2 regions of the Bifidobacterium eulemuris genome follow, and region 1 is predicted to be linked to the other one. Evidence: riboswitches for the same ligand, from Rfam matches in the RefSeq annotation. Region 1 holds a riboswitch; the other holds the start of a gene.

The links. A riboswitch is a leader RNA that binds a small molecule or an ion and turns the genes downstream of it on or off. The one in region 1 is predicted to bind thiamine pyrophosphate.
Region 2: another riboswitch for thiamine pyrophosphate. It lies ahead of BE0216_RS11475 (ECF transporter S component); the one in region 1 lies ahead of BE0216_RS11040 (hydroxyethylthiazole kinase).

Annotation. Positions count from the first base shown of each region.
Region 1 covers NZ_CP062938.1:2,715,745-2,720,166, forward strand. The annotation lists gene thiC (phosphomethylpyrimidine synthase ThiC) at 1-1,255, opposite strand, end outside; gene BE0216_RS11040 (hydroxyethylthiazole kinase) at 1,273-2,184, opposite strand; TPP riboswitch at 2,174-2,281, opposite strand; gene BE0216_RS11045 (C1 family peptidase) at 2,477-3,928, shown strand; gene BE0216_RS11050 (glycine--tRNA ligase) at 4,111-4,422, shown strand, end outside.
Region 2 covers NZ_CP062938.1:2,823,060-2,827,481, reverse strand. The annotation lists gene BE0216_RS11485 (ABC transporter substrate-binding protein) at 1-726, opposite strand, end outside; gene BE0216_RS11480 (phosphotransferase enzyme family protein) at 799-1,953, opposite strand; gene BE0216_RS11475 (ECF transporter S component) at 1,996-2,610, opposite strand; TPP riboswitch at 2,678-2,783, opposite strand; gene BE0216_RS11470 (spermidine synthase) at 2,837-4,422, opposite strand, start outside.

The sequences.
Region 1 (4,422 bases):
CAGGATGATCCTTGGCCTTCAGCGGCTTATGTCGCCGTCCGCGCCATTCCTTGGTCGCGCGTCCGCGTTTGATGGCGCGTTTGCCGTCATCCTCGAGGTTGCGCGCGCGGCCCTCGTATTCCGCCACGTCGCCGCGGTCGAGGATCCACCGTTCACGCAGGGGCGCGAGCCCCTCCTTCGGATCGCATGAGGGTCCTTCGGTGTTGTAGTCGATGAACGGCGGGTTCGGGCCGACGCCGGGGGTGTCGGAGAGCTTAATCTCGGTGTAGGGCACTTCCAGATCGTACGAGCCGTGCTCGTTCTCGAAACGCACCGTTCTGGTTTTGCGGATATGCGCCTTGTCGCGTTGCGCCGACCCGCGGGCGGCGATGTCGACGCGCTGCTGCTTGGCGAGTTTGGCGGCCTCCTTGGCCTCCTTCGCGTTGGTGAACGGTTTTTCCGGTTTCGAGGCGGCCGGCTGGACGCGATGGTCGGTACCGTCAGACACGACCTGTGAGCTGGAGACGCGTTTGGCATAGCCGTGTTTGGCGTCGCCGCGCACGGCCTTCCACCGCGCGACCAGTTCGCGGGTGGCGGCCTCGGGGTCGGGAGCGCCCGCGATGGCGGAAACGACGAACCAGCCGGCGGCTTTGGTGCCGGCCAGCATGGGGATGTCGTCGGCCTTCACGCCGCCTCCCACCACCACGGGGAAGTCGCAGGCGGAGCAGATCGTATTGACCTGCGTCTCGTCGAGCGTGTGCTTCGCGCCGTCGTCCTCGACGACCGCCGCCTCCGGCTTGGTGCTGGTGTAGTGCAGAGGACCGGCGCCGATGTAGTCGATGCATCCGTCCGGCAGCTCGTTGATCAGTCGGACCAGACGTTCGGTCTGCGCGGACAGGCCGACGATGGCGTCGTCTCCGAGCAGCGCGCGTGCCTGGACCGGTTCCATATCGGTCTGGCCGATATGCACGCCGTCCACTTTGATGCCTTTGCGGCGTGCCTGCCACACCACATCCACGCGGTCGTCGATCACGAACGTCACCGAATCGGATTTGTCGTTGTCTTCGATGATCTGCGCGATGTCACGCGCCATCTCGGTCAGTTCCCCGGCATCCGCGTTTTTGGCGCGCAATTGGACGAAGGTCGCGCCGCCGGCAAGCGCCTGGTCAACGACGTCGGTCAGCGGACGTCCCTTGCAATCGTCGGGGCCGAGCACCAGATAGGCGGACAGGTCGAAGCTCTCGCGCATCGAAGCGTAGGGGTAATCGTTGGTCATGATGTGCTCCCTGCCGATCAACGCGTCACGAGTATGGGGGAGGCGGCGATCTGCTCGTCGGTCACATTCCACAGCGCGTCGAGGAATTCGACCTGGAACGATCCCGGACCGTGGGACGAGCCTTCGGCGATCTCGCCGGCGCGGTTGAACAGCGACGACGCGGCGATCGAGGCGGTCAACGGGTCGGCGACCGCGAGATAGGTGGCGGTCACGCCGCCCAGCGAACATCCCGCACCGGTGATCTTCGTCATCATCGCGCTGCCTCCGGGCAGACGGTAGACATGCTCGCCGTCGGTCACCAGATCGACCTCTCCGGACACCGCCACGGCGGCCTTACCCGTATGACGGCCGAGATGACGGGCCAGACGCAAGGCCGCGCCGGTCGCGGAATCCACGTCATCGACGGATTCCACGCCGGCCGGCCTGCTGCTTGGGTAAGCGTCCCCCACGTTGTCGTTCAATCCCCACATGTCGGCCAATGCGATGATCTCCGACGCGTTGCCGCGCACGATGGTCGGCGGATAGTCACGGAATGACTGGAGAATCGCGGTGCGCGTCGTGCCGATGCCCGCCGCCACCGGGTCGAGCACCCACGGCTTGCCAAGATGCGCGAGCCGCTCGGCGATATCCGGCAATGCATCCTTGTAGAACGGCAGCAACGTGCCCACGTTGATATAGGTGGCACCGGCGATCTGGGCCGTATCCACGATATCGTCGGGCAGGAAGCTCATCGCGGCGGTGCCGCCCGATGCCAGCTGCGCGTTGGCCACAAGATTGATGGTCACGAAATTCGTGAAGGATTGGGCCAGCGGCGTGGTGTTTCTCACGGACCGCACGGCTTCGGCGATACGCGTGCGCAACGGGTCGTCGGCCGAAATCTGGGTTGTTGCATATGCGGCATTGCCGCAACGAGTAGAGTCGTTGCTCATCACTGCTCCCTACGATGGTCTTAACCAACAGGTTCTAAGGGTCAGGCCTTGGGCCACTCTCAACTCCGAGCTTCCCGGAGTTCCCCTGCGTTGTTATGTTTGTTTTCACGGTAGGAGCGCGTATGGACAGGGACGGCGGCGTCAACGACAACGCCATAACCGGACGACGGGTCGGCTCGCTGCAACGGCGGCGATTCGACATGCGCGTTGGTTATCGCGTTGTTTTGAACACCGTCATCCGGTGCCGTAGTGTGATGGAGTTCATATCACGACGACGTCAGGAGCTCAATCGATGAACGAGACGAACGAACATAACGGCACGACGGCCAAAGCCGTGGATGCCGAGCGGCTGCGTGAATATTCCCGCGCGTTCAACGCCGACCGGGCGAATCTGGTGGCCGCGAACGCCGCCGTGTCGTCCGGCGTGCTCAAGGCCGCGACCGACTATCAAGGGCTGCGTAATCTTCCGCGGGATTTCTCGGTGGAACTCAAGCAGGGGAGCATCACCAACCAGGAGCGTTCCGGCCGCTGCTGGATGTTCGCCTCGCTGAACACGCTGCGCTACGAGCTGATGCACCGCTGGAATCTCGAGGATTTCGAATTCTCGGAAACGTATCTGTTCTTCTGGGACGCGATCGAGAAGTCCAACACCTATCTGGAGAACGTGCTCGCCACGCTTGACGAACCGGTCGACTCCCGCGTGTTCGCGGCAATCAACGAAGGCCCCTCCGACGACGGCGGATGGTGGCAGATGTTCGCCGCGCTGGTGAACAAATACGGTCTGGTGCCGAAGTCGGCATATCCCGAATCCCAGAACTCCCGTGATTCCGAAGCGTTCAAGCAGTATCTCAACACCAAACTGCGCGAGTTCGCCGCCGACCTGCGCGCCCGCCATGCGGCGGGGGAGACGATCGACGCCCTGCGCCAGATCAAGCACGAGGACATGGCGACCGTATACCGTATCTGCGCGATCGCGCTCGGCGAGCCGCCCGCGACGTTCGACTTCCTCGCCCGGGTCAAAGGCGACGGCGACGACACGGGTAAGTCCGGTGAACCCTCAGGTGAGGCGAAGAACGTCGACGAGCAGCCGAAAACCGGCAAGGACACTCGCCGGCAGATCCGCGAAACCGGCATCACCCCGCTGGAATTCGCCCGCAAATACGTGCCGGTGGATGTGAACGACTTCGTGACCCTCTGCAACGCGCCGATGGAACGCACCCCGTTCTCCACGCGCTACCGCGTCCGTTTCTCCGCGAATGTGGCGGAGGCCGGCGATATGGAATTCATCAACCTGCCGCTCGACGTATTCAAGAAGGCCGCGGTCGACCAGCTCGTCGCCGGGCATCCGATCTGGTTCGCCTGCGACTGCATGCAGTTCGCCCTGCGCAAGGAAGGCGTGTTCGACCGCGACAGCGTGCGCGTCGACCAGCTGTTCGGCACCGAATTCACCTTCGACAAGGCCACGGGACTTGAATACGGCGACCGCCCGAGCAACCACGCCATGACGTTGACCGGCGTCAATTTTGACGCCGACGGCAAGCCGAACCGTTGGAAGGTCGAGAACAGCTGGGGCAAGGACAACGGCAAGGACGGCTATTATGTGGCCTCCGACTCGTGGTTCGACCAGTTCGTCATCGAATTGGTGATCCGCAAGGATTATCTCGACGCCGCCACGCGCGAACTGCTGCACGCCGAGCCCGCGGAACTCGACCCCTGGCAGCCGCTGACCCGCCCTTGCCATTAGAGGGCGCTCATGGTGCGCTGGTTCCATGGTGCGGTGGCCTGATATTCCGCCATCGCTACCTCACCATGGAAAGGCGCCGCACCATGGGCCGAACATCGCACCATGCGTTCGGGTGTCACCGTGTGCGGGTATTCTTCAATGGTTAACCCAAGACCCAAACCGTTCAAACCAGAAGGTGCATTGTGGCTCAATCCAAACTCGATGAAGTCGTTTCCCTCGCCAAGCGTCGCGGATTCGTGTTCCCCGCCGGCGAAATCTACGGCGGCACCCGTTCCGCCTGGGATTACGGCCCCCTCGGCGTGGCTCTGAAGGACAATATCAAGCGCGAATGGTGGCGCTTCATGGTCACCACCCGCCCCGACGTCGTCGGCGTCGACACCTCCATCATCCTGCCTCCGGCCGTGTGGGTGGCCTCCGGCCATGTGAGTGTGTTCAACGACCCGCTCGTCGAGTGCCTCAACTGCCACAAGCGCAACCGCGCCGACAAACTCGAG
Region 2 (4,422 bases), 110 kb from region 1:
GGGATCGATATGGCACAGCGACGGCTGCAACGCACGCACGGCGGCGTCGGGATCCTCACGGGCCATCGCATAGCCCTGCGCGGTGGCGGCGGCGAAGTCGCGCACCAGACGCGGATTGCGGTCGAACAGATCGCGCCTGACCGACACATAGTAGGAATGGTGCGGCGCGACGTCGATGTCATCGAAGGGCAGCACCACCAGCTCGTCGAAGGAGCCCGAACCCTGGTAGGGCTCCCACCACGCCACATTGATGAACGCGTCGAATTTGCCACGCTCCACACTGCGGATATCCGGCTCCCATTCGCCGGGATCGATGGTGATGAGTTTGGAGAAGTCGCCGCCGTCCTTTTCGACGGCCTGGCGCAATTCGGTGTACAGACGCTTGACGCCCATCGGAATGCACACGCGCTTGCCCTCCAGGTCGCGGAAGCGGGTGATGCCCGTGGACGAGTTGGTGATCACGCCGCCGATCTGGCACTGGTTCATCACCGCGAACGAGATCAGCGAGGATTCGCCCTGCTGGTGGAACAGCAGCTGGTTCAGCCTCACCAGGGCGATGTCCACCTCGCCTCGAGCCAGCAGATACGCCGGATCGCCGCGGTAAAAGTCGCCGCTGGTGAATTCCACGTCAAGGCCGCGCTCGGCGTACAGTCCGCGCTCGCGCGCCAGGTACATGCCGGCGTGGTTGGTCCAGGGATGCACATATTCCAGTCGTACTCGCAACATCGGTGTTTGCTCCTTATCGGTTTGATCGTTGATGGATATCGGGTATCGGTTGTGGTCTGGGGCGCCGCCCGGCTAGTCCAGCGCGTCCAGCGAGCCCCGCAGGGCGTCGAGGAAACGGCGGCCGGCATCGCGATGGAACCATGCGGTGTGGCCGAGCAGCGACGTGTCGTAGCACCATGCGGCGTCCTCGACGCGTCCGGTGCCCTTCATGTAGTAGGCGATCCAATTCAGCGACGCCTCGGATTGGCTGACGGGCAGCATGTCGGTGATCAACGCCCGTTCGTCGTCGTCCAGCGGACGCACCCGATGATAGCCGCGCACGATGGCGTCGGCGATGTCGGGACGACAGGAGTCGTCATGGCCGTTGGCGATGTCGATGAATTGGATGGCGTGACGCTCCAACGTCTGGACCAGATCGAACAAGGCGGTGTTGCGGTCGGCCAGGCCGAAGTCGAACACCGAAACGGGAGCGTCGCCCTGCCACAGGAAGTTCGAGATATGCGGATCCCCGTGGGTCCAGCACGCGTCGAGACGCCCGTAGCGCGACGCCACGCGCTCCGCCCACACGCGGTGCCGTTCCAAATCACGGTGGATATCGCGTTCGGTCATGGCCAGATATTCCGCCACGGAGGGGCGTTCTTCCAGCCAGGCGTCCAACGCCTCGTCGAGGTCGGCGCTTGCGAACAGGCCGAACCGGTTCTGGAAGGGATCGGGAACCGCGCGACGCGGCTCGTCGAACCCCTCGGCCGCCAACGACATCCGCGCGACGAACGCGCCCAGCGCCTCGGCCTCGCCGACCGATCGCGGAGGCTCCCACGTCAACGCCGTGACATACCGGTCCTCGCCCCGCCCCTGACGGCTCACCTCGTATACGGCGTCGGCGATGCTCAGCGTGGTTCCCCGCGCGCCAGGCGTCTGTGGCGAAAACGGCAGGAACGGCGGCGCCTGCACCCCATGCGCGATGAGATGCGCGACGAAACGGTGGTACGGCGCTATTCCTTCAGCGTCGCGCACGGAGCGCGCGTAACGCTTGACGAACACGACGTCGCCCTCTTCCGTCAGCACGAGAGAGCCTGCCGCGGTCGGACGCCCGCTGTGAGAGACGATCCGGCTCGCATGCAACGGACGGTCCAGCGCGGCAAGCACCCGCCCGGCCTCGTCCAACGTGATGTCCGACCACCGTTGCGCGACGATGTCCAGCTGCGGATCGCCCTCAATGTTGTCCATGCGCGCCGCCTTCGTCTGCCATGACGAGTCCGTTCGCCTTTCTCACGCGATCACCCTCGCGTCGCGACCTCCGGCGAGACGGTCCAACGCGCCGGTGGCGGCGATGGCCTTGTACAGCCACCAGGTCAGCGCCCCGGCGATCACAGCACCGGAGATCACGTTGCACAGGAGATTCACCACCATGTACGGATCAAGCAGCGACATGCCCACGTTGTACAGGAAGTAGGAGACGATGACGCCTCCCACGGCAGACAGTGCGCCGGCGAGCATCGTGACGCCGATGTTCCACATGCGGTAGGCGAAGAACAAGAAGGCCAGTTCCGCTCCCAAACCTTGGACGATGCCGGGCAGGATCGTGCCGGCGCCTCCCCAATGGCTGCCGATCACCGCCTCCACCATGGCCGCGACGAGCTCGCAGAACAACGCCGCGCCGGGCTTGCGTACGATGACCGCGGCCAACGGACCGGCGAAATAGAACACGCCGTATATCAGAGCCTGCATGCCCGGCACGATCGCCAGCATGGATCCCAACGGCTCGGAAATCAGGCCCGCGCCCCAGAAGACCAGGCCGGAGGCGACGGCGATGACCGCCGTGGTGGTGATGTCGGTCACGCGCCAACGCAGGTCCGGGCGCTGAGCTTGTTCGGATGATGTCATATGAGATACCCCTTTTCAGGCTTGCGTTTTCCACCAAGCAGGGGTTTGAGATGGCCTGTGCCATTATGGGCGGCCACATCAAGAACTTCGTTCGCCGGTACTAACCGGATCACGTTCTACGGTCGAGGATTGACCTCTCTCAGCTCGCCATGCGAGCACCCGTGCTTGACAGGTCGGTAGCCTACCACGGCACGGATACAACGGGCGCGAATCGGCACGCCGATTTTCAGCTCAACGCGTCGATCAGACCGGTGATGCCCTCCTCGCGCAGGATCTCGCGGTAAGGTCCGGCCTCCTCCTCGATCAGCTGGTCGATGGCGCGCATGCCCAGCACCTCGACCGGCGCCTGATCGTCGGTGAGGATGGTCGAATCCGCGTCCGGCTCGTCGACCTCCTCGAAACGCGCGGCCACCTCGTCCATCTCCCATTTGAGCTCGTCGCTGTGCGTGCGCATATAGGTGGTGGAGCGCAGCGGAATCGCCTTGGCGTCGCGTTTGATGTCGCTCGCGCCCTTGGTGGACTTGTCCTCGCCGATGGTTTTGGCGAACAACTCGCGGTTGGTGGTGTTCGGCACGTCGGCGGTGAGCATGTTGCGTTCGCCGAACACGCTGGCGATGGTGTCGGTGAGCGCCTCGTTGATCGAGCCTTCGCCGTCGGAGATCATGTTCATGTTCACCACCATCACACCGCCGGGGTTCAGGTGCTCCTTGACCATCTCGAAGAACTCGACCGAGCTCATCTGGAAAGGTATGGTGATGTCCTGATACGCGTCGACCATGATCACGTCGTAGGTTTCGTCGCTGGCGGCGAGCCACGCGCGTCCGTCGTAGGTGGAGACGGGCACGTCGGCCGGCTCATCGAAGTACTCCCCCGCCAGTTCGGTGATCTTCTCGTCGATCTCCACACCGGTGATCTCCATATCCGGGTAATACTGCCTGAGCTGACGCGCGTAGGTGCCGGTGCCCATGCCGAGGATCAGGGCGGAGTCGGCGTTGTCGGCGAGCGCGGGGGCGGCGAGGGCCGTGTCGTAGTACATGCCGGTGAGCCCCTCGTCCTTCATGGTGACGGACTGCACGCCGAACAGCACGTTGGTGGACAGGATCGTGCGGTCGGAGAGGTTCTTGACCTGCAGATAGTTGTAGATCGACTCGCCCTCGTAGGCGAGGTTCGTCTCCCAGAACGCGAAGCCGCTTAAGGGCGAGACGCAGGAGGTGGCCACGAAGACGACCGTTGAGACGACGCAGGCGACGCGGCGGGCGCGGATGGAAATGAAGTAGACCAGGGGGATGGCCAGCAGCACGCCCGAGAAGATCAGGAAGGTCACGAAGGTGCCCACGGCGGGGATGGTCACGAAGGTGGGCAGGAAGGTCCCGAGGATCGAGCCGATGGTGTTGCATGCGGAAAGCCGGCCGACCACGGAGGCGTTGTCCTCGAGCGAGTCGGTGGCGAATTTGTTCAGGCCCGCGGTCACGGTGCCGAGCAGGAACAGCGGCGGCACGAAGATGACCATGCAGCTGACGAAGGCCGCGACGATGAGGAAGTTGGTCGACACGCTTACGATCAGCAGTCCGGAGATCGCCAGGATCACGTATTTGCCGACCAGCGGGATCAGCGCGATCCATACGGCCGCGATCATGATGCGGAAGTAGAGCTTGTCGGGGTTCGGGTCCTTGTCGGCCCATTTGCCGCCGAACACCGCACCAAGCGCCAGCGCGATCATGATGGTGCCGATGATGATGGTCCATACGATCTGCGAGCTGGAGAAGTAGGGGGCGAGCAGACGCGAGGCGCCCAGCTCGGCGGCCATGACGG